3 regions of the Mesorhizobium sp. B2-3-14 genome follow, and region 2 is predicted to be linked to each of the others. Evidence: predicted binding sites of a transcription regulator. Region 2 holds the regulator's gene; each other region holds the start of a gene.
What was found. The regulator LexA, encoded in region 2, represses DNA repair genes until DNA is damaged. The targets are predictions, from matches to a motif close to TGTTCNNNNTGTGTTCNG.
Positions count from the first base shown of each region.

Region 1: the regulator LexA is predicted to act here: its motif matches at 1,969-1,986, upstream of recA (recombinase RecA).
Region 3: the regulator LexA is predicted to act here: its motif matches at 8,122-8,139, upstream of FJ950_RS09910 (helicase-related protein).

Region 1 covers NZ_VFVP01000004.1:147,323-157,995, forward strand. Annotated here, with positions in the region: gene alaS (alanine--tRNA ligase) at 1-539, opposite strand, end outside; gene recA (recombinase RecA) at 811-1,911, opposite strand; gene FJ950_RS12480 (carbohydrate kinase family protein) at 2,193-3,137, shown strand; gene FJ950_RS12485 (pseudouridine-5'-phosphate glycosidase) at 3,215-4,132, shown strand; gene FJ950_RS12490 (TfoX/Sxy family protein) at 4,318-4,641, opposite strand; gene FJ950_RS12495 (GFA family protein) at 4,732-5,229, shown strand; gene sufA (Fe-S cluster assembly scaffold SufA) at 5,263-5,643, opposite strand; gene FJ950_RS12505 (SUF system Fe-S cluster assembly protein) at 5,745-6,134, opposite strand; gene FJ950_RS12510 (cysteine desulfurase) at 6,156-7,400, opposite strand; gene sufD (Fe-S cluster assembly protein SufD) at 7,406-8,674, opposite strand; gene sufC (Fe-S cluster assembly ATPase SufC) at 8,715-9,470, opposite strand; gene sufB (Fe-S cluster assembly protein SufB) at 9,502-10,673, opposite strand, start outside.
Region 2 covers NZ_VFVP01000002.1:771,733-782,405, forward strand. Annotated here, with positions in the region: gene gltA (citrate synthase) at 1-1,096, opposite strand, end outside; gene gltX (glutamate--tRNA ligase) at 1,280-2,704, opposite strand; partial or broken gene FJ950_RS08415 (ComEC/Rec2 family competence protein) at 2,808-5,260, shown strand; gene lexA (transcriptional repressor LexA) at 5,254-5,997, opposite strand; gene FJ950_RS08425 (GntR family transcriptional regulator) at 6,408-7,181, opposite strand; gene FJ950_RS08430 (ABC transporter substrate-binding protein) at 7,332-8,318, shown strand; gene FJ950_RS08435 (ABC transporter ATP-binding protein) at 8,377-9,156, shown strand; gene FJ950_RS08440 (ABC transporter permease) at 9,162-10,085, shown strand; gene kynU (kynureninase) at 10,133-10,673, shown strand, end outside.
Region 3 covers NZ_VFVP01000003.1:223,252-233,924, reverse strand. Annotated here, with positions in the region: gene FJ950_RS09950 (efflux RND transporter periplasmic adaptor subunit) at 1-165, opposite strand, end outside; gene FJ950_RS29470 (hypothetical protein) at 701-877, opposite strand; gene FJ950_RS09945 (patatin-like phospholipase family protein) at 970-2,100, opposite strand; gene FJ950_RS09940 (citrate synthase/methylcitrate synthase) at 2,320-3,408, opposite strand; gene FJ950_RS09935 (citrate synthase) at 3,502-4,644, shown strand; gene phaR (polyhydroxyalkanoate synthesis repressor PhaR) at 4,665-5,273, opposite strand; gene FJ950_RS09925 (hypothetical protein) at 5,355-5,582, opposite strand; gene FJ950_RS09920 (acetyl-CoA C-acetyltransferase) at 5,569-6,747, shown strand; gene phbB (acetoacetyl-CoA reductase) at 6,849-7,574, shown strand; gene FJ950_RS29465 (hypothetical protein) at 7,771-8,007, shown strand; gene FJ950_RS09910 (helicase-related protein) at 8,306-10,673, shown strand, end outside.

The sequences.
Region 1 (10,673 bases), on a different contig from region 2:
CCACGATCGATGAAGATTTCCGAGCATGGTCCGCAAGGACCGGTGTCGCCCATCGCCCAGAAATTGTCCGAGGTCGGGATGCGGATGATGCGATCGTCGGAGAAACCGGCGATCTTCTTCCAGAAGCCAGCCGCCTCGTCGTCCGTGTGATAGACGGTGACCAGCAGCTTGTCCTTCTTCAGCCCGAACTCCCTGGTGATGAGGTTCCAGGCAAGCTCGATGGCGCGCTCCTTGAAATAGTCGCCGAAGGAGAAGTTGCCGAGCATCTCGAAGAAGGTCAGGTGGCGCGCGGTATAGCCGACATTGTCGAGATCGTTGTGCTTGCCGCCGGCGCGGACGCTTTTCTGGGCTGTGGTGGCGCGCGAATAGGGCCGCTTCTCCAAACCGGTGAAGACATTCTTGAACTGCACCATGCCGGCATTGGTGAACATCAATGTCGGATCGTTGCGCGGCACGAGCGGGCTCGAGGCCACGACCTCGTGGCCTTCCTTGCGGAAATAGTCGAGAAAGGTCGACCGGATCTCGTTGACGCCACTCATGGATACTGCCTTTTCAAGAGAGCCGCCGGCCGGACCGGCGGGAGATGGCTCTGTATTTTCTAGAAGATGGAGCTGGCCTTTTAGCCGTAGCTCTTGACCCTGTCCAGAAACACGGAATTGGGCCAATTCGCGCTTTGCACCGGCACTTGCGGGGCCGCCTAAACGAAAACCGCCGGCGCGAAGGCCGGCGGTTTGGAACGCGGTACTACAGAACTCTGTTACTTAAGCATTGACTAATAGTCTGGATTTATGGCCAAATTCTGACCGTTGCCTACATCGCGCCGGCTTCGTCCTCAAAACCGTCGTCGCCATTGCCCTCGGAGCCACCATTTTCGAGGAACTTTTCGGCGATCAATCCGGCATTCTGCCTGAGCGCCAGCTCGATCTCGCGCGCGGTATCGGGATTGTCGCGCAGGAACAGTTTCGCATTCTCGCGGCCCTGGCCGAGACGCTGCGAATTATAGGAGAACCAGGCGCCCGATTTCTCGACCACGCCGGCCTTGACGCCGAGGTCGACCAGTTCGCCGGTCTTGGAGACGCCCTCGCCATACATGATGTCGAACTCGACCACCTTGAAGGGCGGCGCCAACTTGTTCTTGACCACCTTGACGCGGGTCTGGTTGCCGACGACCTCGTCACGATCCTTGACCGAGCCGATACGGCGGATGTCGAGGCGAACCGAAGCGTAGAATTTCAGCGCGTTGCCGCCGGTCGTGGTTTCGGGCGAACCGAACATGACGCCGATCTTCATGCGGATCTGGTTGATGAAGATGACCATGGTGTTGGAGCGCGAGATCGACGCGGTCAGCTTGCGCAGCGCCTGGCTCATCAGGCGGGCCTGCAGACCCGGCAGCGAATCGCCCATCTCGCCCTCGATCTCGGCACGCGGCGTCAGCGCCGCCACCGAATCGACCACCAGCACGTCGATGGCGCCGGAACGCACCAGCGTGTCGCAAATCTCGAGCGCCTGCTCGCCGGTGTCGGGCTGCGAGATCAGCAGGTTTTCAAGATCGACGCCGAGCTTGCGGGCGTAGACCGGATCGAGCGCGTGTTCGGCATCGACGAAGGCGCAGATGCCGCCCTTCTTCTGGGCTTCAGCCACGGTGTGCAGGGCCAGGGTCGTCTTGCCGGAGCTTTCCGGCCCATAGATCTCGATGATACGGCCGCGCGGCAAGCCACCGACGCCGAGCGCGATGTCGAGGCCGAGCGAGCCGGTCGGCACCGTTTCGATCTCGACGACCTGCTCGTTGGCGCCGAGCCGCATGATCGAGCCCTTGCCGAAAGCCCGCTCGATTTGCGACAGCGCCGCATCCAGAGCCTTTGATTTGTCCACTGCCTTATCCTCTACCAGCCGCAAAGAATTCTGAGCCATGATACATCACCCCTTGGTCGTCAATGAAGGCCGGACAATCCGTAATCCCTACCATTTTGTACCTTTTTTGTTCTCATTTGGCAAGGGGTGACAACCAACTGAAAAACAAAGGATATCGCGGTTTGTTCTTTTTTTGTCTCGCAAGCTCTGGCACGAACGGGCTCCGCATTGGGCCAGACGGCTCGATCGTATCGCCCGGCCGAATCGCCGACCAGCATGCGAAGCTCTGTCGCGCACTCTAGCGCTTGTGCGGCCGCAACAACAAAGGTCATATCGCCGCCATGGTGGAATCCCCGAAGATCCTGGCCGTGGGCGGCGCCCATATCGACCGGCGTGGCCAGGTGTACGGTCCCTACGTGCCGGCAGCCTCCAATCCCGGCACGATGCGCGAGGATGTCGGCGGCGGCGTCTTCAACGCGTTGCGCAGCATGGTACGGCGCGGCGTGTCGGCCTCCCTGGTGTCGATGCGGGGCGGCGATGCATCGGCCGATACGGTTTCACGGGCCATCGCCGAGGCAGGCATCGCCGATCTTTCGGCGGTGTTCCTCGACCGTACCACGCCGAGCTACACGGCATTGATCGATCGCGAGGGCGAATTGATCGTCGGCTTTGCCGACATGGCACTGTACGACCTGGCTTTTCCCAAGCAGATCAGGCGTTCCAAGATACGCCAGGAGGTGGCCGCCGCCGATGCCATCCTGTGCGACGCCAATCTGCCGTCGGCCGCCCTGGAGCGGCTGCTGTCGCTCGCCGCCGGTAAACCGGTTTTCGCCATCGCGATTTCGCCGGCGAAGGTAACGCGGCTGATACCGGTTCTCGGCGGGCTGGCCCAGCTCTTCATGAACCGGCGAGAGGCCGTCGTGCTGGCCGGTGTCAATGCAGCGGCCGCCGAGCGGGAAATGGTCGACGGGTTGCGGTGCAGCGGCCTTGCCAGCGGCGTGGTCACGGCCGGCAGCGGCCCTGTGCTGGGTTTCGATGAGACAGGCGCCTTTTCGATCCTGCCGCCTGCCCCCAGAAAAGTCGCCGATGTCACCGGCGCCGGCGACGCGCTGGCAGGTGCGACGGTCGCAGCACTGCTGCGGGGCCAGCCGCTGCGCCACGCCGTGCGCGAGGGCGTCGCCGCGGCAACGCTGGCCATCGAAAGCGCCGACGCGGTGCCCGAATTCACCGCGGCGAGCTTCGCGGAAGCGCTGGCCCTTGTGCCGGATGCCAGGGAAGTGGCATGAGACCCGGCAAGTTCATAACGCGCGGTGAAGCTACGCTTTCCTGATGGATGCGCCGCACTCCGGATTGGAGATCAGAGATGACGCCAGAGACCGCCCGCCCCTTCATCGATATCCACGCACCGGTGGCGCAGGCCCTGGCCGCCGGGCGCCCGGTGGTGGCGCTCGAAAGCACCATCATCACCCATGGCATGCCCTATCCCGACAATGGCGCCATGGCGGCCAACGTCGAAAAGATCATCGCTGACGGCGGCGCCGTGCCGGCAACCATCGCGGTGGTCAACGGCCGCATCAAGATCGGGCTTTCGGACGGCGAACGCGAATCGCTGGCGATGACCGGTGACGCCATGAAGCTGTCGCGCGCCGATCTCGGCTTCGCCGTCGCGCAGGGCCGCACCGGTGGCACCACGGTCGCCGCCACCATGATCGCGGCTGACATGGTCGGGATAAAGGTGTTCGCCACCGGCGGCATTGGCGGCGTGCACAAGGGGGCGGAAAAGAGCTTCGACATCTCGGCCGACCTCGATGAATTGGCGCGTACACCGGTGATCGTCGTCTCGGCCGGCGCCAAGGCGATCCTCGATATCGAAAAGACGCTGGAAGTGCTGGAGACGCGCGGCGTGCCCGTGGTCGGCCATGGCTGCGAGACGATGCCGGCCTTCTGGTCGCGGCAGTCACCGTTCCGGGCGCCATTGACCTTGCACGGACCGGAAGATATCGCGCATCTCTACCGGACACGCCTGGCTCTGGGCTTGGGCGGCGGCATGCTGATTGCCAATCCCGTGCCGGAATCCCACGAAATCCCCGCTGAAGAAATGGCGGGCTACATCGAAGCCGCGCAAAAGGCGGCCGAAGCCCTCAACGTCACCGGCAAGGCCGTGACGCCGTTCCTGCTGGGAAAAATCCTCGAACTCACCGGCGGCCGCAGCCTGAAGACCAACATCGCGCTGGTCGAGAACAATGCAAGGCTGGCGGCTGAGATCGCCAAGGCGCTGTAGGGACTGCCAAGAGAGTCCCCCTCACCCGGATTACCAAGACCGAATTGCAAAGAGCAATTCGGGGCAATCCGACCTCTCCCCGAGGGGAGAGGAACTTGCGGCCTCAGCGCAAACCTCTTCTCCCCGCCGGGGAGAAGGCGGCCGCGAAGCGGCCGGATGAGGGGTGGCCTCGCGCTGGCGGGAGCCTACTTCCCCGCCCGCCGCCCAGCTTCGTAGGCGCGTCGCGCCCACACCGTCATTTCGTCGGGATCGTCGAAAGCGCTGTCGGGAATGCTCCAATAGGGCATGGCGACAAGCTTGCCGTGGCGAGAGCCGGTGTAGGTCCATTGCCGGCAGCCCGCGGCTTCGAACTCCGATGCGCTCTGCGCGTCGGCTTTCAGCAGCAATTCGCCGCGCAGCACGATGGCGACGATGACGCCATCGAAATAGATGCCTTTGCCGCCGAATAGTTTTCGGATGCTGACCGGACCGAGGCCCTCGAACAGTTCCGCGATGCGCTCATTGTCCATGCCGCGATCATGTCACTGGCATTTGGCCTTGTCATCGCCGCAACCAAAATCATGCTGACAGGTTGTGGCTATCCTGTCGGAGTTTTAGCCATGCCTGTGCTGCTCAAGGGGTCCTGTCGCTGCAACGCCGTGCGTTTCGAGGTGGAAAGCCACACGCCCGTGCCGTTCATGCTGTGCTACTGCTCGATCTGCCGTAAGCAGCAGGGCGGCGGCGGTTTCGCCATCAATCTCGGCGCCGCCTACGAGACGCTGAACATCAGGGGCAAGAGCAATCTCGGCGTCTATCGCGCCGAGATCGAGGATGACGAGCATCCCCACTGCGAGATCTCGACCGGGGAGCGCAATTTTTGCCGCAAATGCGGGTCGGCGCTCTGGCTCTACGACCCAACCTGGCCGGAGCTGGTGCATCCCTTCGCCTCGGCGATCGACAGCGACCTGCCGAAACCACCCGAAAAAGTGCATCTGATGCTGAAATACAAGGCGAACTGGGTCGAGCCTGAGATCGGCAAAGGCGACAAGACGTTCGACGTCTATCCCGAGGAATCGATCGCGGACTGGCACAAGCGGACGGGTATGTGGGTGGAGTAGCTTTCTTCGCCCCGTTTACGGGGCGAAGGAAGATCAGGCCGTGGCGCGCGCCTCGGCCAGCGCCTTGAGATCGGCCGGCTTCAACTCGACCGACTCGCCGCAGCCGCAGGCCGAACTCTGGTTCGGGTTGTGGAAGGTGAAACCGGTGCGCAGCGTCGTCTGCTCGAAATCCATCTCGGTGCCGAACAGGAACAGGGCGGCTTCCGGCGCGACATAGACATGGGCGCCATCGCGCTCGATATGGTCGTCCTTGGTGTTGGGCTCGGTCACCAGATCGACCGTGTATTCCATGCCGGCGCAGCCGCCCTTCTTAATGCCAAGGCGGATGCCATGCGCGTTTTCGCGCGTGGCGACGATCTCGCGCACCCGGTCAGCGGCCTTTTCGGTCATCGTGATGACGGCAAAGCGTCCCATGTTTTTCCTTCTCCATTCCATGCAGGTTCAAGGCCTGCCGAATGATTCCTCACCTAAAATGGTGAAGTTTTACCACCGGCGCAAGTGTGCCAGGTGCGGCGCTAGTACCAGCCCACCGCCACCTGCGCCTCTTCCGACATGCGGTCGGGCGTCCAGGGTGGGTCGAAAGTCATGTTGACTTCGACGCCGGAGACGCCCTCGACGGCGCCGACGGCATTTTCCACCCAGCCGGGCATTTCGCCGGCCACCGGGCAGCCAGGCGCGGTCAGCGTCATGTCGATCTTGACCGAGCGGTCGTCCTCGACGTCGATCTTGTAGACGAGGCCAAGCTCGTAAATATCGGCCGGGATTTCCGGGTCGTAGACCGTCTTCAGCGCCGAGACGATATCGTCGGTCAGCCGCGCCAGCTCATCAGCGGGAATGGCCGAGGCGGAAACGACGCCGTTACCCGAGTTTTCCGGCGTAGCTTCGGTGGTGGTCACATCATCCATGGTCGTCACCCGAAAAAATCGTCATCCGAAGAATTTGCGCGCTTTTTCAAGCGCCTCGGCCAAAGCGTCGACTTCTGCCCTGGTATTATACATGCCGAACGATGCCCTGCATGTGGAGGTTACGCCGAAACGTTTCAACAGCGGCTGGGCGCAATGGGTGCCGGCACGGACCGCCACGCCTTGCCTGTCTATCACCATCGACACGTCATGGGCATGAATGCCTTGCAGCTCGAAGGAGATGATGGCGCCCTTGCCGGGCGCATCGCCGAAGATGCGCAGCGAGTTGATGGCGCGCAGGCGCTCGTGGGCGTAGGTCTTCAAGTCTTCCTCATGCGCGGCGATGCGCTCACGACCGACAGAGTCCATATAGTCGAGCGCGGCGCCCAGTCCGATCGCCTGGACGATCGGCGGCGTGCCGGCCTCGAAGCGATGCGGCGGCTCGTTGTAGGTGACGATGTCTTCCGTCACCTCCTCGATCATCTCGCCGCCGCCCATGAAAGGCCGCATGCCGGCGAGACTATCCTTCTTGCCGTAGAGGACACCGATGCCCGAGGGACCATAGACCTTGTGGCCGGTGAAGACGAAGAAATCGCAGTCGAGATCCTGCACGTCGATCGGCATGTGCACCGCGCTCTGGCTGCCGTCGACGAGCACGGGAATTCCACGCGAATGCGCGATGCGCACGATCTCCTTGATCGGTGTCACCGTGCCCAGCGCGTTCGACATCTGCGTGATGGCCACGAGCTTGGTGCGGTCGGTCAGCCGTTTCTCGAATTCCTCGATGTGGAAGACGCCGAGATCGTCGACTGGCACCCAGACCAGCTTGGCGCCTTGCCGCTCGCGGATGAAGTGCCAGGGCACGATGTTGGAGTGGTGCTCCATGATCGACAGCACGATCTCGTCGCCCTCGCCGATATTGGGCATGCCATAGCCATAGGCGACGGTGTTGATGGCCGACGTGGTGTTGGAGGTGAAGACGATGTTGTCGGTGCTTGGCGCATTGAGAAAGCGGCGCACCGTTTCCCGCGCCTTTTCGTAAGCGTCGGTGGCGGCATTGGACAGAAAATGCAGGCCGCGATGGACGTTGGCGTATTCCTGGGAATAGGCGTGCTGGATCGTGTCCAGCACCACCCGCGGCTTCTGCGCCGAGGCGCCATTGTCGAGATAGACCAGCGGCTTGCCGTAGACTTCGCGCGACAGGATCGGGAAATCGCGGCGGATCGCCTCGACGTCGTAGAAATCTCCAATCTTGCCCGGTGCGTTCATCAGCTTCACCCGTGCGTCACAAACCACTCGTCGAGCTTCGCTTCCAGCGCCTCGACAATCGTCTCGTCGTCCAGTTCCTCGATCACCTCGGCGACGAAGGCTTTGACCAGCAGACCGCGTGCGCTCTTTTCGTCGACGCCGCGCGCCATCAGGTAGAACAGATGGTCGTGGTCGATCTCGGTCACCGTCGCGCCGTGGCCGCAGACGACATCGTCGGCGAAGATTTCGAGCTCCGGCTTGGTGGAGAACTCGCCATCGTCGGACAGCAACAGCGTGTTGCAGGCCATCTTGGCGTTGGTCTTCTGCGCATATTGATGGACGTTGATGCGGCCCTGGAAGACGCCACGTGCCTTGCCCGTCACCACGTTGCGGACGATCTCCGTCGAGGTCGTGTGCGGCACGGCGTGGTCGAGCACCATGGTCACGTCGGTGTGGGTGTCGCCGGCGAGCAGGTTGATGCCGCGCAATTGGAAGTCGGCGCCCTCACCTGTCGTCCTGACCATGATCTCCTGGCGCACAAGCTTGCCGCCGGCGTTCATGACGAACAGCGTCAGTTTCGCGTTCTTGCCGATATGGGCCTTGAACTGTGCCAGATGCGTCGCCGTCTCCGGCTGTTCCTGCACGATCAGCCACGTTACCTCGGCGCCCTCGCCGAGCACGAGTTCGCTGACCGAACTGGTCAGCGCCGCGCCCTCGCCCGCCTGACGCTCGACGATGACGGCCTTGGCGCCGGTGCCGACGCGAACGGCCAAGCGCACATGGGTCTGGCCGCCGGCCTGCAAATTCTGCAGCTCGATCGGCTTTTCCAGTTCGGCGCCATCGGCGACCTCGACAAAGTAGCCGTCGGCAACGAAAGCCGTGTTCAGCGCACCGATGGCATCGTCATTGCCATAGGGATCGAGGCCCGGCGCGATGCTGCCGTCGGTCAGTTTTTCCGACAGGCGCTGGACGCTGACGCCCTCGACAACCGGCGCCTTGGCACTCGATACGCCGTTCAACAGGCTTAGAACCGTCGAACCGTCGACGATTGGCGCGATGGCTTTCGCCGTGGCGGCCGGGTCGAACTCCGGCACCGCCTTCAAAAGGCGGCGCAGGTCGGTATAATGCCAGGATTCGATGCGTCGCGTCGGCAAGCCGTGCTTGATCGCTTCGATGGCATCGTCGCGCTTCAGCATCACCGCGCCGTCGCCCGGCAACAGCGACAGCCGGTCGCCGAACGCGTCGATCAACGCTGTCTCGGCCGGTGTGCGCTGCGGTTGTGTGTGCATATTCATCAGCTTTGCCCCGTCTTTTGGCACAAAATGACCTGGCATCTCACGCGGCTTCGCCGATCACACCGGCATAGCCATTGGCTTCAAGGTCGAGCGCCAGGGACTTGTCGCCCGACTTGATGACCTGGCCCTTGTAGAGCACGTGCACGCTGTCGGGCACGATGTGCTCGAGCAGGCGCTGATAGTGGGTGATGACCAGGAATGCCCGGTCCGGCGCCCGCAGCGCGTTGACGCCGTCGGAGACGATCTTCAGCGCATCGATGTCGAGGCCGGAATCGGTCTCGTCGAGCACGCAGAGTTTCGGCTCCAGAAGCTTCATCTGCAGGATCTCGGCACGCTTCTTCTCGCCACCGGAAAAACCGACATTGAGCGGCCGCTTCAGCATCGCCATGTCCATGCTGAGCGAGGCGGCGGCTTCCTTCACGCGCTTGAGGAATTCCGGGATTTTCAGCGGCTCTTCACCACGCGCCTTGCGCTGCTCGTTCATGGCCACCTTGAGAAATTCCATGGTCGCGACGCCCGGTATCTCCATCGGATACTGGAAAGCGAGGAAAATTCCTGACGTAGCGCGCTCGGCCGGATCCATTTCGAGGATCGACTGGCCGTTGTAGAGGATGTCGCCTTCGGTCACCTCATAGTCCTCGCGGCCGGCGAGGATGTAGGACAGGGTCGACTTGCCCGAGCCGTTCGGGCCCATGATCGCGGCGACCTCGCCGGCTTTCACCGTCAGGTTCAGGCCGCGGATGATCTCGGTGCCGTCATCGACGATGCGGGCGTGCAGGTTCTTGATCTCAAGCATTCTTTGTTTCCTGAATATTTATCTGGGCTGGTCAGCCCACCGAGCCTTCCAGCGAGATGCCGATCAGCTTCTGCGCCTCGACGGCGAACTCCATCGGCAGTTGCTGGATGACGTCCTTGACGAAGCCGTTGACGATCAGCGCGATGGCTTCCTCCTCGGGAATGCCGCGCTGCATGACGTAGAATTTCTGGTCCTCGGAAATCTTCGACGTCGTCGCCTCATGCTCGAACTGCGCCGTCGAGTTCTTGGCTTCCATGTAGGGCACGGTGTGGGCGCCGCACTGGTCGCCGATCAGCAGGCTGTCGCAGTTGGTGAAATTGCGGGCATTGGTCGCCTTGCGGTGCGCCGAGACCTGACCGCGATAGGTGTTCTGCGAGAAGCCGGCGGCGATGCCCTTGGAGATGATGCGGCTCGACGTGTTCTTGCCGAGATGGATCATCTTGGTGCCGCTGTCGACCTGCTGATAGCCGTTCGACACGGCGATCGAATAGAATTCGCCCGAGGAATCGTCGCCGCGAAGGATGCAGCTTGGATACTTCCAGGTGATTGCCGAGCCGGTCTCGACCTGGGTCCACGAAATCTTCGAACGGTCGCCACGGCAGTCGCCGCGCTTGGTGACGAAATTGTAGATGCCGCCCTTGCCCTCGGCGTCGCCGGGGTACCAGTTCTGTACCGTCGAATATTTGATCTCGGCATCGTCGAGCGCGACCAGTTCGACCACCGCCGCATGAAGCTGGTTCTCGTCGCGTTGCGGCGCCGTACAGCCCTCGAGATAAGAGACGTAGGCCCCCTCCTCGGCGATGATCAGCGTGCGCTCGAACTGTCCGGTGTTCTTCTCGTTCATGCGGAAATAGGTCGACAGCTCCATCGGGCAGCGCACCCCCTTCGGCACGAAGACGAAGGACCCGTCCGTGAATACGGCCGAATTCAGTGTGGCGTAGTAATTGTCGGAGGTCGGCACGACAGAGCCGAGATATTTCTGCACCAGTTCGGGATGCTCGCGGATGGCTTCGGAGATCGAGCAGAAGATGACTCCGGCCTGCGCCAGTTCCTTTTTGAAGGTGGTGACGACGGACACGGAATCGAACACGGCGTCGACGGCGACGCGGCCCGACTTGTAGACGTTGTCGCTGGCTTCCTCGAACTCCGAGGCGTCGGTCTTCTGGACGCCTGCGAGGATCTCCTGCTCCTTCAACGGAATGC
Region 2 (10,673 bases):
TGAAATAGGGATCGGTCAGCGCGATCTTTTCCAGTTCCATCGCGATGTCGAGCAGCGGATCGTCCTTGATGCCGAGTTCGCCCAGAACCTCATGCGCCGTCTTCTGCATGATCTTGGCACGCGGATCGTAGTTCTTGTAGACGCGGTGGCCAAAGCCCATCAGGCGGAACGGATCGTTCTTGTCCTTGGCGCGAGCGATGAATTCCGGGATGTGATCGACATGGCCGATCTCGCCCAGCATGTTGAGCGCCGCTTCGTTGGCGCCGCCATGGGCCGGGCCCCAAAGGCAAGCAATGCCGGCGGCGATGCAGGCGAACGGGTTGGCGCCCGAGGAGCCGGCGAGGCGAACGGTCGAGGTCGAAGCGTTCTGCTCATGATCGGCATGCAGGATGAAGATACGCTCCATGGCACGCGCCAGCACCGGGTTGATCTTGTACTCCTCGCACGGCACGGCAAAGCACATGTGCAGGAAGTTTGCCGCGAAACCGAGATCGTTCTTCGGGTAAATAAAGGGCTGGCCGATGTGGTATTTGTAGGCCATGGCCGCGATCGTCGGCATTTTGGCGATCAGGCGCATGGAGGCAACCATGCGCTGGTACGGGTCGGAGATGTCGGTCGAGTCATGATAGAAGGCCGACAGCGCGCCAACCACGCCGCACATCACCGCCATCGGGTGCGCGTCGCGGCGGAAGCCGGTGAAAAAGCGCGACATCTGCTCGTGCACCATTGTGTGGCGTGTTACGCGGTAGTCGAAATCGTCCTTCTGCGCCTTGGTCGGCAATTCGCCGTAGAGCAGGAGGTAGCAGACTTCGAGGAAGTCGCCATGTTCGGCCAACTGGTCGATCGGATAGCCCCGATGCAGGAGGATGCCGGCGTCGCCATCGATGAAGGTGATTTCCGACTCGCAGCTTGCCGTCGAGGTGAAGCCCGGGTCATAGGTGAAGGCGCCGGTGGTGCTGTAGAGCGAGGCGATGTCGATGACGTCAGGTCCGACCGAGCCGCTTCGCACCTTGAATTCGTGAGTCTTGCCGGCGAATTCCAGCGTCGCCGTGGCCTCTTGGCCGCCCACATCCAGTTTTTTCGCAGCTTCGGTCATTGCAAATTCCTTCTTGTTTCCTCATGCCGGCAAAGGCAAATTCCGCAGAGCGACACGTCGAAATCACCGCAATGCGCGTATTCGCCACCGCATTCTAGGAGGTGCGTGCCAGATTGGGCCAAGGCCTAATGTTGCACTGCGAAACCCGCCTTTCAATGCCAATCTTCTTGGGCCAGTTTGCTCCTAATCGATTTGATCCGCTATGCGCGCCAGGCTTTCCTCACGCCCCAGAACGGCAAGCACGTCGAATACGCCCGGTGACGTGCTCTTGCCGGTCAACGCAGCCCGCAACGGCTGGGCCACGGCGCCAAGCTTGTGGCCGCCAGCCGACGCAAAGTCGCGGATCGCGGCCTCGGCCGTGGCCGCCGTCCAGTCGCCTGACAGCGACTTCAAAGCTTCGTGAGCGCCACGCAGGATCTTGCGCGCGTCGTCATTGAGCAGGAGTGCCGCCTTGTCGTCGATCGGCAGCGGCCGCGCGGCAAACAGGAAGCCGGCACCGTCGACAAGCTCGACCAGCGTCTTGGCGCGCTCCTTCAGGCCCGGAAGTGCTGCCAGCAGCTGCGCCTTGTTCTTGTCGTCGAGGCGCGCCGCCATCGCCGGACCGCCCTCCAGATAGGGCAAGGTGGCGATGAAGATATCGAACAGCTCGGTGTCGGCCATACGTCGCATATGGGCGCCGTTGATCGCTTCCAGCTTGGCGAAGTCGAAGCGCGCCGCGCCCTTGTTGACGTCGCCAATGTCGAACCACGAGACCATGTCCTCGATCGACATGATCTCGTCGTCGCCATGGCTCCAGCCGAGCCGCGCAAGGTAATTGAGCAGCGCCTCCGGCAGATAGCCCATGGCGCGATAGGCTTCGACGCCGAGCGCGCCGTGGCGCTTCGACAGCTTGGCGCCGTCGGCGCCGTGGATCAGCGGGATATGCGACATCGACGGCACGTCCCAGCCCATGGCGTTGTAGATCACGGTCTGGCGGGCGGCGTTGGTCAGGTGATCGTCGCCACGGATGATGTGGGTGACGCCCATGTCGTGATCGTCGACGACGACGGCATGCATGTAGGTCGGGTTGCCGTCCGAACGCAGGATGATGAAGTCGTCGAGATCCTTGTTGGGGAAGCGCACGTCTCCCTGGACCCGGTCCTGCACGACCGTCTCGCCCTCGGCCGGTGCCTTGATGCGGATGGCGCCCTTGACGCCGGACGGCGCCTCCGAGGGGTCGCGGTCACGCCAATGGCCGTTATAGCGTGGCGGCAGGCCCTTGGCGCGTGCAGCCTCGCGCATTGCCTCCAGCTCGGCTGAAGTCTCGTAGCTGTAATAGGCCTTGCCCAGGCGCACCAGCTCCTCGGCCACCTCGCGATGGCGCGGCGCGCGCTCGAATTGGGAGACCGCGTCACCATCCCACGAAAGGCCAAGCCAGGTCAGGCCATCGAGAATGGCCGATGTGGCCGCATCGGTCGAACGCTCGCGATCGGTGTCCTCGATGCGCAGCAGCATCGTGCCGCCGGTATGCTTTGCATAGAGCCAGTTGAAGAGCGCCGTGCGCGCGCCGCCGATGTGCAGATAGCCGGTCGGCGAGGGGGCAAAACGGGTGATGACCTTGTCGGGCATGGAACTCTCGGAAAACGTCTGAAGCTGGGTGCGGAGCGTGCGGACTTTCGCGCGTTGCGCGTTCATGTAGCATAGGACGTCGAGGGTGCAAGGGGCAGACCCGATGACTGGACGAGGCCGGGGCTCGGATCGGGGCGAGGATGCCGCTATCGGCGTCAGCGAGCGATCCCTGTTTGCGGCGCCTGCGACGATCCCACTGCCATCTCCGCTCGTGGCTGCACCCGAAACCAGGTCGCTGCAGGCAGGTGGGCAGGCGCCGGCGCCGGCTCCTGCCGCGGGCAGGATCGTGCGCGTGCGCCGGCAAATCGGCCTGGTATCCTTGCCTCGCCTGCGCCATGGCGTGGCCCGGGCGGCGGAGCTTGAACTCGACCGGGGCATCGCGTTCCTGCTGGTGCCGGTCTGTCTGGCCGTTGGGGCGATCGCCTATTTCTCGCTGGCGTCCGAGCCCGACTTTGCAAAGCCCGTCGCGGTCGTGGTGCTGATGGCGGTCTGTGCCTTCGTCTCGCGTTCCTGGCCCAAAACCCATCTGTGTCTCATGGCAGTGCTGTTGTGCGCGCTGGGCCTGCTCGCGGCGAAGGTTGAAACATGGCGAGCCGGAACCCGGATGCTGGGTTCGGAAATCTCCACGCAACTGACCGGCCGCGTGGTCTCGCTCGAAGAGATGGAGAGCGGCCGCATCCGGCTGACCATGGACGTGATTTCGACCGCCCGGCCGAAACTGCGCTATGCGCCGGAAAGGGTCCGGCTTTCCGCACGCAAGATACCACCGGGAATGACCGCCGGCTCGCTCATCACAGGCTACTCCAAACTGTTGCCGCCGACCGGCCCGGTGCGGCCGGACAGCTACGACTTCTCTTTCGACAGCTATTTCGCCGGCATCGGCGGCAGCGGCTTCTTTCTCGGCAATCCAACGGTTGTTTCCGCCGACGACGGTGAGATGCCGCTATCGGCTCGCCTTTTTTCAGGCATCGAGAATGCCCGCGAAGCCATCGCCGACCACATCAGGGGCAGCGTCGGCGGCGCTGAAGGCGAGATCGCGGCGGCGCTGATCGTCGGCGTGCGCGCCGGCATACCCGATGAAATCAATGAAGCGATGCGGCGTACCGGCATCTATCACATCATCTCTATTTCGGGACTGCATATGGCGCTTGTGGCCGGCACCATCATGGGTCTGCTGCGTGGTGCCTTCGCGCTGTTTCCAGACTTTCCGCGCGCCGGCCGGTGAAGAAATACGCGGCCGCCGCCGCACTGTTCTCGATCGCGGCCTATCTCATCATTTCCGGTGTCGTCGTTGCGGCCGAACGCAGCTTCATCATGCTGGCGGTGATGCTGATTGCCGTGTTCTTCGATCGCGCTGCGCTGACCATGCGCAATCTGGGGATCTCGGCGATCGCCGTCATCCTGGTCTCGCCTCACGAGGTCGTCGGCCCGAGCTTTCAGATGTCGTTCGCCGCGACCGCGGCCCTGGTTGGCGCTTATGCCGGCTGGGCCGATCACCGTGCGGGAAAGACGCGGCCACCGCCGCGAAAGCGATCGCTGCCCGGGTTCCTGACGCGAAAATTCCTGCTGGCGACAGGTGGATTGGCCATGACGTCCATTATCGCCGGCAGCGCCACGGCGTTGTTTGCCATCTGGCATTTCCAGCGGGTATCGCCGCTCAGCCTGTTCGCCAATCTGGCCGTGATGCCTATCGTGTCGGTCGTGATGTTCCTGGCCGTCGCCAGCGCGCTGTTGATGCCATTCGGACTGGATTGGCCGGCTCTCTACCTCATGGGCAAGGGCCTGACAGCAATGATCGCCGTGTCGGCGTGGATATCGGAGCGCTCTCCGGTCGATGGAGTCGGGCTGATTTCGCAGCAATCCGTGCTGCTGGTCACCGTCGCGCTGGTTATCGCGACGATGGCGACGACATGGCTGCGGCTCGCGGCGCTGCCATTCGCGCTCGCCGGCCTGTTGACTGTGTCGCACACACGCGCGCCCGATGTGCTGATCTCGGAAGATGCGCGGCTGGTCGCGCTGCCGATCGGCAATGGCGAACTGGCCGTCAACCGGGAACGTCCGAACGAATTCGCAACCGACAACTGGAAGCGCGCCCTGATCTCCGAAACAATCGTCAAACCGGAAATGTTCGACACGACAGACAGGCAATTCGATGTTGCCAGTCCCACCGACCTGCCGCCGGGATCGCCCTTCTACTGCCGCGAAGGCCTGTGCCTTGCCAGGCACCCTTCCGGCGCGATCATTGCCTATGTCGAGGACCGCAAGACCACCTGGAAAGCCTGCGCTTTCGCCGACCTGATCATCGTCAATGACGCAACCGCCTATGACGCCTGCCACAATCCACTGGTTCTCGTCGTCACCAAACGGCAGCTCGCCCGCAAGGGAAGCGCTGCCGTCTTCTTCAATCCCCAGTCGGCCACGACCCGGGCCGCGATCGCATTTGCCGTCGACGGACCATACCGGCCCTGGCACGAACAGCGAAAATTCTCACGCGAGGCAAGGGGGCTGCCGCCGTACAAAAAACCCGACAAGCCCGATGACAAGCCGGTTCAGTAGCGCCTGATCAACCCGACCAGCTTGCCTTGTACCTTGACCCTGTCCGGCCCGAAAATGCGCGTTTCGTAGGCTGGATTGGCGGCCTCGAGCGCGATCGAAGCGCCTTTGCGGCGGAACCGCTTCAGTGTCGCTTCCTCTTCGTCGACCAGTGCCACGATAATTTCGCCCGGGCTTGCCGTGTCGGCATTGCGGATAATGACCGTGTCTCCATCGAAGATACCAGCCTCGATCATCGAGTCGCCCTTGACCTCCAACGCATAGTGCTCGCCGCCCATGATCATGTCCGGCGGCACCGAGATCGAATGCGTCTGATGCTGGATGGCATCGATCGGCACACCGGCGGCGATACGGCCCATGACCGGGATGGACACGGCTGAAACCGCGTCGTCGTCGTTGCCGGCCGCGGGCAGGCGCGAAGGCGCAGCGGCCGGCCTGATCTGGCGTCCGAGACTGCCTTGGCCAAGGCTGCCTTGGATGACGCTTGGCGAGAACTTCTTTGCCGCATTGAGGCCCGGCGCGATCGAGTCCGGCAGCCGCAGCACTTCCAGCGCGCGCGCCCGATTGGGTAGCCGGCGAATGAAGCCGCGCTCCTCCAGGGCCGTGATCAGGCGATGGATCCCCGACTTGGAGGCAAGATCGAGTGCTTCCTTCATCTCGTCGAAGGAAGGCGGTATCCCGCTTTCCTTGAGCCGTTCGTGGATGAACATCAGCAGTTCATGTTGCTTGCGTGTCAGCATGGCGGCCCCCAAGACATTGAACGAAAGGTTGAACCAGAATCGAAAAAACAAACCCAGAACAAACACTATCTGTTCCAGTTGTGTTCTGCAACCGTTTAAAGTTTAATGAATTTGTTAAGGGGTCTGAAGTTTTTTGCCCGCGACGGCGGGCGGCAACCAGTCCTTTCCGCCGTCGGCAGGCGCATTGAAATCGTTTTGGTTAATGGCCTGTGGCCCATCCGCCGACGAGGCTTTGGCATCAGTTAGTTGGAAGGCTTCTCCTCGGAGGGACGTATAATTCGCGGAGCCATTATTCGCGGAACGAAACGAAACCAAAATGCCAACGATTGGTAGCTTCGGGCGGCCATGGATCGGGGCGTTCGGCGCACTCCGGCCAGCGCGTTCGAATAGGCGTCGCGGAAGCGCTGAAGTTATCCCGAACCCGCCTTCAAGCTGCCGGCGCGAGCGGCGTATCTGGTAGCGCCGCTGTCTTCGCTGTGGACATAGACGTGCAGTGTGTAGCCGATATGCGCCGTCATCAGCGCCTTGGCCCGCTCGACGTCACGGTCGAGCGCCGCTTCCATGATCGCGGTATGGTGTTCGATCGCAATCGCTTCGCGTAGCGCTTCGATTGCCTCTTCATAGCCATCCTTGAGGCCGGCCGCGGCCCGCAGTGTCGGCGCCAGACCAAGGAAGCGATGATGCCGGCGCAGCTGATCCGAGATCGTCGAGCGGAACCGCAACAGCCAGTCGCATGTGGCGGCGCTCAGCAGCGCCGCATGGAAAGCCTCGTGGTTCTCGTCCCATCTGTCGACGGCCGCGTCCGAGGGATCGTCGACCGCCGTCTTGCAACGCGAGAGCCGGTAGTGGGCGGTGACCACGGCATCCTCCCACTCCCTGCCGCCTTTTTCCATCGATTCGAGGAACAGGGGTATCTCGACCACCATCCTGGCGCGTGCCAGATCCTCCAGCTCGGCCCGCGACACCGGAGCCACGGCAAAACCACGATTGCTGATCGCGGTGACCAGGCGTTCGGCCTCGAGCCGCGACAGGGCTTCGCGCAACGGTGTCCAGCCGACGCCATAGGTGCCGCGCAGCGCACTCAGTTTGAGCGGGGCGCCGGGCATGAGGCGCGTGGTCAGGATGTCGCGCCGCAACAGCTGATAGGCGGCTTCCGTTTTTGTGGAACTCGTTTCATTCAGCATGGTGATCAATCCGTCGTCTGGCGAAAAGTATATATGATAGTGCGTCACAGCAACAATTATATATAATGTTTGACACAGACCAGCGGACTCACCATGATCGCCGTAGTAGCCGCGTTTCCAAGCGGCCCTGATCAAATCTGGGAGGAAATGATGTTGAAGTCGAAATCCGCTTGGTTGTCGGGCTTGGCCCTGGCAGGCGCATTGATGGTCAGTGCCGGCAGTGCCGCGGCCGATCAGATCCGTATCGGCATTGCCAATTTCGGCGAGCATCCGCAATTGAACGCCGCCATAGCCGGCTTCAAGAAGGCGCTGACGGATAACGGCTTCGTCGAGGGCAAGGACGTCGTCTACACGGAGAGCCACACCAATTTCGATGCGTCGCTGGTGCCGCAGATGATCGCCAAGCTGCAGGCCGAGCAGCCCAAGCTGATCTACACCATCACCACGCCGGTCTCACAGATCGCCAAGAAAGCGCTCGCCGGTTCCGGCATTCCGATCGTTTTTGCCGCGGTCACCGATCCGGTGGCGGCCAAGCTGGTGCCGTCATGGGACGCCGGAGACGAAGGCATGACCGGCGCCAGCGATCTGCAGGACGTCGCCGCGGTGATGGCCTTCACCAAGAAGCTGCTGCCGAACGCCAAGCGCTTCGGCGTGCCTTATAATCCCGGTGAGGCCAATGACGTTGCCTTGGTCGAAAAGATCAAGGCGGCGGCACCGGCCGCCGGTTTCGAGGTGGTGGAGGTCGGCATCGACAACGTCAATGACATCCAGCAACGCATCGCTTCGCTCGCCGGCAAGGCCGACGTGATCTACGGCCCGGCCTCGAACCTGATCCAGCCGGCGATCGCCGCTGTCTCCGCGGCCGCCCGCCAGGCCGGTATCCCGGTCGTCAACTCCGATGACAGTGCGGTCCGTAACGGCACCGTGCCGGCGAGCTTCGCGGTCAATTACACGCAGGTCGGCGTCAACGCCGGCAACATCGCCGCCGAGATCCTCAAGGGCAAGGATCCCAAGACGATCGCGCCGTCGCGCCCGGCCTACAAGGACCACATGGCAACGATCTCGCGCAAGGCGATGGCCGCGTTCGGCATCGAGATACCGGCTTCAATGGCCGATTGCGGCTGCATCGTCGACTAACATCGGAACTGCCGGGGTGACGGCGTCGGCGCCGCTATCCCGAGGTCAGGGAGGAACGATGCTGGAGATTCGATCCGCGCGCAAAGTGTTCTACAAGGGCCAGGCCGACGAGAAGGTCGCGCTGGACGGTCTCAGCCTGTCCTTGGCCACCGGAGAGTTCGGCATCGTCATCGGCTCCAACGGGGCCGGCAAGAGCAGCATGCTCAACGCCATTTCCGGCGCCCTGATCCTCGATTCCGGCCAGATCCTGATCAACGGCGCCGACGTGACTGCAATGCCGGTGCACAAGCGCGCCGCGAAACTGGCGCGCGTGTTCCAGGACCCGATGCGCGGCACCGCCGCCAGCATGACGGTTGCGGAAAACATGCTGCTGGCCGATTTGCGTAGCCAAAAGCGCACCTTGCGCCCGGGGCTGAACACCACCCGGCTTGCGTCCTACAGGGAACGACTGTCGATACTGGGTCTCGGTTTGGAAAATCGTCTCGACACGCGCGTCGACCTGCTCTCGGGCGGGCAGCGGCAATCCTTGTCGCTGATCATGGCGGTCGGCGGATCGCCGGACTTGCTGCTGCTCGACGAGCATACCGCGGCCCTCGACCCGCGCACGGCCGAAATCGTCATGCAAGCGACCGTGCGCGCCGTCAACGCGCTGAAACTGACGACTTTGATGGTGACCCACAACATGCAACACGCCGTCGATTATGGCAGCCGGGTGATCATGCTCGATGCGGGCCGGGTGCTCCTGGAAGTCGCCGGGCAGGAGAAGGCGAGGGTCACGGTTATTGATCTGATCGGCCATTTCTCGGTCAAGACCGATCGCATGTTGCTGGCGAGCTGATCATCATGGATTTTGTTGGGGACGTTCTCACCAGCTTCGTCGCGATCATGCCGGTCACCCTGGCGCAAAGCCTGATCCTGGCCTTTGTCGTGCTCGGGATCATGATCCCGTTTCGCATGCTGAATTTTCCCGATCTCACCAGCGAAGGCGCTTTTCCGCTGGGCGGCTGCGTCTGCGGCGTTCTCCTTGCCGCCGGCGCATCGCCGCTGATGGGCGTTGCTGCCGCCCTTGTCGCTGGCTTCGCGGCGGGCTGCTGCACCGCCTTCATCCATCTGCGCTTCCGCATCCACACGCTGCTTGCGGGCATCCTGATGATGACGATGCTCTACAGCATCAACCTTCGCATTATGGGCAAGTCCAACCTGTCCGTCTTCGGTTCGCCCTCGGTGTTCGACTGGGTGCCGTTCGCGCGGCCGGGTTTCCCCGCCAGCAAGATTGTCGTCGCGGGTCTCCTCGCGCTTGCCGCCTTCATGCTGCTCTACATGTTCTTCAGGACCGAGAAGGGGACTGCCGTGCGCGCCGTGGGCGCCAATCCTGACATGGCCGAGGCGCAAGGCATCAATGTCTGGGCCGCGACCATAGGCGGTGTCGGGCTGGCCAGCGCTTTTTCGGCGTCAAGCGGTGCGCTGATGGTGCAGTCGCAAGGCTTCGCCGACGTCAATATGGGCCTGGGAATTCTCATCAACGGCCTTGCCGCGCTGATGATCGGCGAAGCCGTCGTCGGCAAGCAGACGGTGTGGCGGCAATTGCTGGCGCCCTTCGCCGGCGCGATCATCTACTACCAGCTGGTGTCGTTCTGCCTTGCGGCCGGCATGCCGCCGCCTGACCTGAAGCTTGCCACGGGCCTGTTCGTACTGGCCATGCTTGCCTTGCCCAGCCTCAAGCGCAGCCGGGGTTCCGCACCGGTTCGCGAAGCGATTCGTGAGTAACCGGCGTGAATGACCAAGGCGTGAATAACCAGGGAATGTCACAAATGATGCCTGCAACGCTCGATCTCGCAGCCGTCGAAGCCATGGATGCGGCGGACCCGCTGCGTGCCATCCGCGACCGGTTCATCTTGCCGGAAGGCGTGATCTATCTCGACGGCAATTCACTCGGCGCCGCGGCACCCGCCGTCTTCGACGAGCTGCGGAAAGCCGCGACCCAGGAGTGGGCACAGGATCTGATCCGTGCCTGGAACACCGCCGGCTGGTTCGACATGCCGGTCGCGCTCGGCGACCAACTGGGGCGGCTGATCGGCGCGGCGGCCGGCCAGACGGTGGTCTGCGATACGACCTCGATCAACATCTACAAGGTGCTGCATGCCGCACTCGGCATGCGGCCGGACCGCTCGGTCATCGTCGCCGAGGGAGACAGCTTTCCAACCGATCTCTACATGGCCGAAGGCGTGGCCTCGACGCGCCCCGGCACGGTGTTGCGCCTTGAGGGCGTTGATGCGCCGACCATTGAGGAGCTGATCGACGAGCGCGTTGCGGTCATCCTGGTCAACCACGTCAACTACAAGTCCGGCCAGCTGC
Region 3 (10,673 bases), on a different contig from region 2:
CTTCGGCTTGCTCGCGTCCGGCGTCTTGCCCTGCTCGACTTCGGCTGCCTTGGCCTTGTTCGCCGCTACGCTGCCGACCGACGAGAACTCGCCTGTCCCCATCCACGCCGCGAAACCGATGAGCACAACAATGGCTGCAAGCTTGTGAAACCTGATTTTAGGCATCGTCATTTTTCCACTGCGGGTTCGGCCAGCACCGCGTCTGATGACGCGGGCGCGTCGCCGATATGGGTGCGCGCTTGACCATGTTCAAATTGCCGTGATCGGCGAGCGCGCTTCTACATCAAAGTTGCATCGCAATATAGTCCCAAAGTTGCAGCAGCATTGCGTAGCCGAACAAGGTGTGGCCGCCATGAAACGGTACTTCGTCACTTGCCAGGCTACTTGGTGAAGCCGGCCGCCGGCTCACAATCCGGCTCTGAAACATCGTCCACCGGAGACCAGCGCGGCTCGCCACAGGCCCGTCCGGCCGTCTCCGAAATATAGCCGCGATCCGCATTGCGTCGCCGATCGAAGTGCAGGCACAAACCGACGATCCGCGTCAGTGTGATCGGCGAGAGGCAATGGTCGAGACACCATAACACTCGACTAAAGGGCTGGAATTGTTCGAAAAAAGGCACGGCAACCTTTCAGGTCAGGTTTGCCGCCGCCAAGGCCCGAGGTCGAACCTGATGCTGAAAAACTCAACGCGCCCGCATTCTTACGCCTTGGACCATCGCGTCGCGATACGCGCGACATAGGGCTCGGCACGAGACAGGTGCGGGAACACCGGGTGTGTTTCGTCCCATTCGCAATTCGGGTCGAGCATTGCGCCCGATCCCTTCGGACGTCTTCCGCCCGGCGTCATCTGACCGTTGGTGGCAACAGGCGTCAGCATGATGACGGCTCTTCCGCACGCCAAGGTTGCTGTCACGCCAGCAGCGCTGGACTACGCGCTGCTGCGGAGACCCCGCCATGCCGCCGGCGGGCTCAGGCCCGACGGCGCTCTGCCTCCGGATTCTTGCGAACGGCGAGAAACTCCTTCACGCGACGGCCCGGTGCTGGACCGCGGACCGGCTTGAAACCGTCGTCGAGTTCGCCCGAGAGATCGAGCGTGGCATGCTTGCCGACGGCAGCGTAATTCTCTTCAAGCCAGTCGCTGGCGGCGGTGCGGCCGAGGTCGCGCAGATAGGTCAGGAAGGCCCATTCGGCATTGACCTTCGAGGATGCCGACAGGCCCTTGAACGCCTCGTCGGCATCGATGCGGTGCATGCGGATGTCCCGGTATTCGCCATGCGGCAGACGCCCGGCGGCGATCAGTTCCTTGACGAAGGCGATCGAGCGGAATTCGCGCAGCAGCCCGGCATTGAAGGTGATCTCGTCGATGCGGTTCTGGATCTCGTTGGCGCTTCTCGGTGTTCCCTCGCGCACCACCGGGTTGATCTGCACCAGAAGCACGTCCTCGGTCGCCGCCGTCTTGAAGAATGGATAGAGCGCCGGATTGCCGCCATAGCCACCATCCCAATAGGGCACGCCCTTGATCTCGACAGCACGGAACAATTGCGGCAGGCAGGCCGAGGCCATCACTGTGTCGAGATCGATCTCGCCATCGGAAAACACTCGCAACTGCCCTGTCTCGACATTGGTGGCGGAGATGAACAGTTCCATCGGCTTGCAGGCATGGACATTCCCGAAATCGATCTCCCGCGCGACGACGTCGCGCAGCGGATTGAGGCCGAGCGGGTTGGCGACATAGGGCGAGAATACCCGCGACATGGTGTCGAAGAAGACATAGCCCGGCGTGTTCTCGATCGACCAATTGCCCCAGGCGACATCCCACGGCATGCGTTGCACCGGGCTGAACCGTCCCTTCGCCGCCACCGCGCGCCAGAAATCGTCCAGCTTCTTGCGCGCGCCCTCGACCCCGCCTCTGACAAAACCGTCAGCCAGCGCCACCGCGTTCATCGCGCCGGCACTGGTACCGGACACCGCCGATATCTCCAGCCTGCCATCCTCCAGCAGCCGGTCGAGCACGCCCCAGGAAAAGGCGCCATGCGAGCCGCCACCCTGGAGAGCGATGTTGATCTTCTTCTTTTCCTCCGCCTTGCCGTTCTTCGTCATGGCGTTCCTGTCATCCTGATACGCCAGCCCGCCCCCCACGTCATTCGAAGGAAGCAGCTATCGCCAGCTTATGTTGCAGTGCAGCATATAAGGATGGGCCAAGGCAAGAACACGAACACGCTCGCGTGATCACATGAAATTTCGGTCATGCGAAAGCCAATCGCTGCATGCGGAGAGACCGCGGCTTTCGAAACAGACATGAAGCCAGGCAAATGGGAGCTAGGCGACGAGGTCCGGCACAGGCCCGATATAGCGTGACTGCGGACGGATCAGCCGTCCGGTGGTCTGCTGCTCGCGCGCGTGCGCGACCCACCCGGCGACGCGTCCGGCTGCGAAGACATTGCTGAACGCCTCGGGCGGAAACCCTGCCGCTTCCAGCACCAGTGCGGTGTAGAATTCGACATTGGTCTGCAGCGAACGCTGCGGCTTGGCGACCCGGAGCACGTCGAGCGCGGTTTGCTCGACCGTCTCGGCGAAAGCCAGCCGCCTGCCGGTGTCGCCCTCACCGCCAAGCTTGCGCACCACCGCTTTCAGGACATCGGCACGCGGATCGCGCACGCGGTAGATGCGGTGACCGAAGCCCATGATGCGTTCGCCATGCGCGATCTCGTCGCGCAGCCAGGTGGCCGCATCGCCATGCGCGGCGATGGCGTCGAGCATCTCGATGACCGGGCCGGGCGCGCCGCCATGCAGCGGCCCCTTGAGCGCTCCAAGCCCGGCTAGCACCGACGATGTCAGGCCCGCCAGGGTCGAAGCGACGACGCGGGTGGCGAAGGTCGAGGCATTGAGGCCATGATCGCAAACGGTCACCAGATACGTGTCGAGCGCGTTTGCCAATGCCGGCGACGGGACCGATCCCCTGAGCATCCGCAACATGTCGGTGGCATGATCCGCCTTGCCGTCGGGTGCGATCGGCTGCTCGCCGCGCCGCAGGCGCAGCAAGGCCGGTGTCAGCACCGCCGGCGCAGCGATCAGCCGCAAGGCGTCCGCCAGCGTTTCGCCATCCGGCAGCAAGGCCATGCCGGCGCGCATGGCGCTGTAGATTTCGAGCGGCGCCAGCAGGCGCAGCGAAGGCGCGAGCCGGTCGAAGACCTCGGTGCGTGCCCCGCCTAACCTTGCCGCCAGTTCGGCGTCACCGGGCAGATCGTCGAAGAAGCCGTCCAGCAGCAGGCGGACGACCCGGGCGTAACTCCATCGTCCAGCCAAGTCCCCAAGCGAATGGCCTCGGATCGTCAGGCGGCCGCCCAGGCCATCCACGTCGGACAGCACGGTTTCGGCCGCCACCACCTCATCGAGCCCGTTCGCCATGGCCTTGTCTCCTTGAAGCTTTTCCTGGTGGGAGATAAGGATGGGCGCCATAAGCATCAATCTTGATCAATAGAATCAATATCCGAGCTCGATATGTCCGAATGGTTGTCGCGGGAAGAGGCGCTGGAAAGGCTCCGGGTGAGGCCGCAGACGCTCTATGCCTATGTCAGCCGCGGCCGCATCGGCATGCGCCCGGATCGGGCCGATCCGCGCCGCAGCCAGTACCGCGCCGACGACATCGCGGCGCTGGCAACGCGAAGGGCGCGCGGGCGCAGCCCCTCGGCCATTGCCGAAAGCGCGATCGCCTGGGGCGAGCCGTCGCTCGTCACCGCGATCTCGACCGTCTGGCACGGCAACCTCATCTATCGGGGCCGGGATGCCGTTGCGCTGTCCGACCATGCCACGCTGGAAGAAACCGCTGGACTGCTCTGGGCTCTGTCCGGCCCGGTCCATTTCGAAGCATCGCCACCAGATGCGCCGCGCCCGACCGGCCGCGCCCAGGCGTTCGTGCAACTCGCTTTGCTTGCCGGCCTGGCGCGGTCTTCGCTTGGACGAAATGCTGCCTCGCTGTGCACTGATGCCGCACGCGCGATCGGTGTGCTGGCCAGCGCCCTCGGTGCCGAGGCGGGGCCGGAACCGGTGCACCAGCGATTGGCGCGGGGCTGGTCGGTGGACGATGAAGGCGCGGATGCGATCCGGCGTGCGCTTGTGCTGCTTGCCGATCACGAACTCAACGCGTCGACCTTCGCGGCCCGCGTCGCCGCCTCGACCGGAGCCTCGCCCGCCGCTTGTCTGCTGGCCGGCCTGACGACACTGTCAGGTCCCCGCCACGGCGGCGCCGGCGAAGCCGTGATGCAACTCGCCGAAGACGCGGGACGGCATGGTGCCGATGCCGCGATCCGGCACTGGCTTGGCCACGACCGGCCACTGCCGGGATTCGGCCACCAGCTCTATCCCGAGGGCGATCCCCGGGCCACGGCGCTTCTGGCGGCCTTCGACAACACCGATGAAACATTGCGGTCGCTGGAAACCGCCGCCATGGCGGCGACCGGCGCCCAACCGAATATCGATTTTGCCCTGGCCGTGCTGGCGCGCAGCCTTGGCTTGCCGCGCGATGCACCGTTCCACCTCTTCGCGCTTGGACGCAGCGTCGGCTGGGCGGCACATCTGGTCGAACAGATCGTGACCGGCAGCATCATCCGGCCGCGCGGCCGCTATGAGGGATTGCTGCCGTAAATCGCGTGAGCGCTATGCGCTCACGACATCGTATCGAGCTTGCGCTGCATGGCCGCGATCTGGTCCTTCAACTGCTGCAGATCGTCGGACTTCTCCGGCGCTTCCTTCCTGGCCGGCTCGGCGGGGGCCGCTGCCGGTGCCGAGCCGGCGGGCGGAAAAGGCGTGAACAGCCGCATCGCGTTCTGGAACATTTCCATGTTTCGGCGCGTCTGTTCTTCCAGCGCCTTGATCGGCGTCGCCATCTTCATCACGTCCAGTGGCGACTTGCCGATGGCGCCCTTCATCTGCTCGCGGAACCGCTCTTGTTCCTTGGAGAAGGCGATCATCGATTGCTCGAGGAAACTCGGCACGATCATCTGCATCTGGTCGCCGTAGAAGGCGATCAGCTGGCGCAGGAACGGGATCGGCAGCATGTTCTGCCCGTCCTTGTTCTCCAGCTCGAAGATGATCTGGGTCAGCACCGGATGCGTGATGTCGTCGCCGGTCTTGGCGTCCTGGACGGTGAACTCCTCGCCCTTCTTGACCATCTCGGCCAGATCCTCGAGCGTCACATACGTACTCGTCCCCGTATTATAGAGGCGGCGATTGGCGTATTTCTTGATAATGATAGGGTCGTCTTTTGCGGCCATCTGCATCCTCCCCGGATCCCGGCACGCCTGAGTAAGCAGCCGGTAACGATTGCGCCCTTTTTGAGGATATGCGCAAAAGCCCTACAATTCCAAGCAGTTTGTGCACTGCGGGATCATATAATGCTGCATAGCAGGCAAAATATGCTGCGCGGCAGCGACCGGACCGCCGACACCACGATGCGCGGCCCGCTTGCGGCGCATCGGCGCCATGCCGATTTCCGGTTTGACTTGGGGGTGGGAAAGGGCAAAAAAGTCCTCAACGGCACAACAACACCCTTGAAGTCTGGAGAAGAAAATGTCCGCTTCCATTGTCATTGCCAGCGCGGCGCGCACGGCTGTAGGCTCCTTCAACGGCGCCTTCGCCGCCACGCCCGCGCATGAGCTCGGCGCCGTCGTCGTGCAGGAACTTTTGGCGCGTGCCGGGGTCGAACCGGCCGAGATCGACGAGGTCATCCTCGGCCAGGTGCTGACCGCAGCGCAAGGCCAGAACCCGGCCCGCCAGGCCTCGATCCTTGCCGGACTGCCCAAGGAGACCACCGCCTGGGGCCTCAACCAGGTTTGCGGTTCGGGCCTGCGCGCCATCGCGCTCGGCATGCAGCAGATCGCCACCGGCGACGCCAAGGTGATCATTGCCGGCGGCCAGGAATCGATGTCGCTGTCGCCGCACGCCGAGCACCTGCGCGCCGGCGTCAAGATGGGCGACTACAAGATGATCGACACCATGATCAAGGACGGGCTGTGGGACGCCTTCAATGGCTACCACATGGGCAACACCGCCGAGAACGTCGCCCGCCAGTTCCAGATCACCCGCGACGACCAGGACCAGTTCGCACTGGCCTCGCAGAACAAGGCCGAGGCCGCGCAGAAGGCGGGCAAGTTCAAGGACGAGATCGTCGCCTTCACCATCAAGGGCAAGAAGGGCGACACGGTTGTCGATCAGGACGAATACATCCGCCACGGCGCCACGATCGATGCCATGACCAAGCTGAAGCCGGCCTTCGACAAGGATGGCACGGTGACCGCCGCCAATGCCTCCGGCATCAATGACGGTGCCGCCGGCGCGCTGCTGATGAGCGAAGCGGAAGCCGCAAGGCGTGGCATCACCCCGCTGGCGCGCATCGCCTCCTGGGCGACCGCCGGCGTCGATCCGGCGATCATGGGCACCGGACCCATTCCCGCTTCACGCAAGGCCTTGGAACGGGCCGGCTGGTCGGCAGGGGATCTCGACCTTGTCGAGGCCAATGAGGCGTTCGCCGCACAGGCCTGCGCCGTCAACAAGGACATGGGCTGGGATCCCTCGATCGTCAACGTCAATGGCGGCGCCATCGCCATCGGCCACCCGATCGGCGCCTCGGGCGCCCGCATCTTCAACACGCTGGTCTTCGAAATGCGCCGACGCGGCGCCAAGAAGGGGCTGGCCACCCTATGCATCGGCGGCGGCATGGGCGTCGCCATGTGCGTGGAGGCCTTCTGATAGGACGGGCGGCGCAAGCCGCCCGTTTCACATGTGGTTCCTGTCGTAAATCCAGTGCCTGCCAAGCCCGACAACAGGGCGATTTCAAAAAGGGGAAATGCATGACCAAGGTTGCAATCGTCACGGGTGGATCGCGTGGCATCGGCGCGGCGATCTCGATCGCTTTGAAGAACGCCGGCTATTCGGTTGCCGCGAACTACGCCGGCAACGACGAGGCGGCGGCGAAGTTCAAGGCGCAGACCGGCATTCCGGTCTACAAATGGTCGGTCGCCGACTATGACGCTTGCGCGGCCGGTATCAAACAAGTCGAGGCCGACCTCGGCCCTGTCTCGGTGCTGGTCAACAATGCCGGCATCACCCGCGACGCCATGTTCCACAAGATCACCCGCGAGCAGTGGAAAGAGGTGATCGATACCAATCTGTCCGGTGTCTTCAATATGACCCATCCGCTGTGGGGAGGCATGCGCGACCGCAAGTTCGGCCGCATCATCACCATCTCCTCGATCAACGGCCAGAAGGGCCAGGCCGGTCAGGTCAATTACTCCGCCGCCAAGGCCGGCGACATCGGCTTCTCGAAGGCGCTCGCCCAGGAAGGCGCCCGCGCGGGCATCACCGTCAACGTCATCTGCCCTGGCTACATCGCCACCGAGATGGTCAAGGCAATCGACGAAAAGGTGCTCAACGAGCGCATCATCCCGCAAATCCCGGTCGGCCGCCTTGGCGAACCGGAAGAGATCGCGCGCTGCGTGGTCTTCCTCGCTTCGCAAGATGCCGGCTTCATCACCGGCTCGACCCTCACCGCCAATGGCGGCCAGTACTTCGTCTGAGACGTCTGCTCGCGCAGTCCAACGCTGCGGATCCATGCGTGCCCTGCGATAAGCGGACCGGAAAATCGGTCCGCTTCCAAATGGCGCCTGACTCTTGGAAGACGCCGCTGTGACGCAATGCCCCAATCCGGCACGCAAAGGTTAATGCCGGTAGGCGCGTCTGCGCGAACCCTGTGATTAAGCCTGTGGATTCTCGGTGGATAAGCTGTTCACAAGACAAGATATTGAGGGAACAAAAAGAGAAAATATGGCCGGCGCTGCTTTGTCGCCGATTCGTTCCGGCTTTGAGCCCAATGTTAAGATTAATGGCCGCGATAAGCTGCTATTCTTTAACGTCGAGTTTAGAAAGATTAACAGTTTCATAAGTTTAACAGGGCGCACACCGAATCGCCCTCATCGTTCCCGGCGAGAGTTAACGGCAGGACCCGCCTAGCATAAAACGGGCCAGTTCGGTGATTCAGCATGTGGTGAAACTCGTGGTCACGAAATCCATATCTAGCCGTGAACAAAAGCTGAATCTGACGGAGTCGCCGATTCGTCGCTGATTCGTTCCAGACTCGTTCCAACTGTTAAGCAGGGGCTGATTTGCGGAGTGAGGCGGGCGTCTCCGGAACCCTGCCGGAACATTCTGCTTTCGCTTCGCGCCCGAAATCCCTATGTGTCGGCTGTCATACGCGCCGTCCTGGCACGCTCCCGACCACGAGAGGCCAGAAAGCCTAATTTCCGAGCCGATGAACATCCAGCCGAAACACACCGAGCCGCTGATCCTGTCGGGCCGCGACGTGACCGCCGTGCTTGGGCCGACCAATACTGGCAAGACCCATCTCGCCATCGAGCGGATGGTGGCGCACGAAACCGGTGTCATCGGCCTGCCGCTGAGGCTGCTGGCCCGCGAGGTCTACACGCGCGTCTGCGAAAAGGTCGGTGCCAACAAAGTGGCGCTGATCACCGGCGAGGAGAAGATCCAGCCGCCGGGCGCCAGATATTCGGTCTGCACCGTCGAAGCCATGCCGCGTGAAACCGACGCCGCCTTTGTTGCCATCGACGAGGTGCAACTGGCCGGCGACCTCGAACGCGGCCATATCTTCACCGATCGCATCCTGCATCTGCGCGGCCGTCAGGAGACGCTGCTGCTTGGTGCCGCCACCATGCACGGTATCCTGCAGCGCTTGCTGAAGGGCGTCTCGGTAGTGACGCGGCCGCGGCTGTCGCATCTGGCCTATGCCGGCTCCAAGAAACTGACCCGCCTGCCACGGCGCACCGCGATCGTCGCCTTCTCCGCCGACGAGGTCTATGCCATCGCCGAACTCATCCGCCGCCAGCAGGGTGGTGCGGCCGTCGTGCTCGGGGCGCTGTCGCCCCGCACCCGCAATGCTCAGGTGGCGCTGTTCCAGTCGGGCGATGTCGACTATCTCATTGCCACCGATGCGATCGGCATGGGCCTCAACCTCGACCTCGACCATGTCGCCTTCGCCCAGAACCGCAAGTTCGACGGCTACCAGTACCGCAATCTGACGGCGGCCGAACTCGGCCAGATCGCCGGCCGCGCCGGCCGGCATCTGCGCGACGGGACGTTCGGCGTCACCGGCCAGGTCGATCCGCTGGACGAGGACCTCGTCCAGAAGATCGAGGGCCATGACTTCGACCCGGTGAAGGTGCTGCAGTGGCGCACCGCCCAATTCGATTTCGCCAGCCTCGATGCGCTGAAGCGCTCGATCGAGACCAACGCCCCGGTCGAGGGCCTGACACGCGCGCTGCCGGCCGTCGATGCGCAAGCGCTCGAACATCTCTCCCGCGACGAAGACATCCGCGCGCTCGCCACCAACGCCAAGCGCGTGGCGCTGCTGTGGGAAGCCTGCGCCCTGCCCGACTATCGCAAGATCGCGCCTGCCCAGCATGCCGACCTCATCGCCTCGATCTACATGGATCTCGCCCGGCAGGGCCATGTCGACGAGAACTACATGGCCGAACAGGTGCGCCGCGCCGACACCACCGAGGGCGACATCGACACGCTGTCGCACCGCATCGCCCAGATCCGCACCTGGACATTCGTGTCGAACCGGCCCGGCTGGCTGGCCGATCAGGCACACTGGCAGGAAAAGACGCGCGAAATCGAAGACAGATTGTCGGATGCGCTGCATGAGCGGTTGACGAAACGCTTCGTAGACCGCAGGACTTCCGTCCTCATGCGGCGCCTTAGAGAAAATACCATGCCTGAAGCCGAAATCAGTCCTACCGGAACCGTCCTTGTCGAAGGCCATCATGTCGGCGAGTTGCAAGGGTTCCGCTTCACCGCCGACCAGACCGCCGGCGGCGAAGACGCCAAGGCCGTGCGCACTGCCGCGCAAAAAGCGCTTGCCGCCGAGTTCGAGGCACGCGCGGAGCGCTTCGGCGCCTGCGCCAATGGCGATCTCGCGCTCGGTTCGGACGGCACGCTGCGCTGGATCGGCGCGCCGATAGGCACGCTGGTCTCGGGCGAAGACGCGCTGAAGCCGCGCCTGGTGTTGCTGGCTGACGAACAGCTGACGGGTCCGGCGCGCGACAAGGTCGCGGCGCGAGCCGAACGCTTCGTCAATTTCCAGATCGAGTCGTTGTTGAAGCCGCTGGTCGATCTGAAAAATGCCGAGCAGATTTCCGGCATCGGCCGTGGCATCGCTTTCCAGCTGGTCGAGAATTTCGGCCTCATCAACCGTCGTGACATCGCCGAAGAGATGAAATCCTTGGACCAGGAAGGCCGCGCGGCGCTGCGCCGGCTTGGCGTCCGCTTCGGCGCCTACCACGTGTTCGTGCCGGCGCTGATCAAGCCGGCACCCGCCGGGCTGGTGACGCTGCTGTGGGCGTTGAAGAACGACGGCAAGGACAAGCCAGGCTTCGGCGACGTCGTCCACGCGCTGGCGTCGGGCCGCACCTCTGTTGTCATCGACCCGGCCTTCGACAAGGCCTTCTACAAGCTCGCTGGCTACCGCAATCTCGGCCGCCGCGCCGTGCGCATCGACATTCTGGAGCGGCTGGCCGACCTGATCCGCCCGGCGACCAACTGGAAGCCCGGCCTTGGCCAGCGTCCGGACGGCGCCTATGACGGCCAGTCCTTCATGGTGA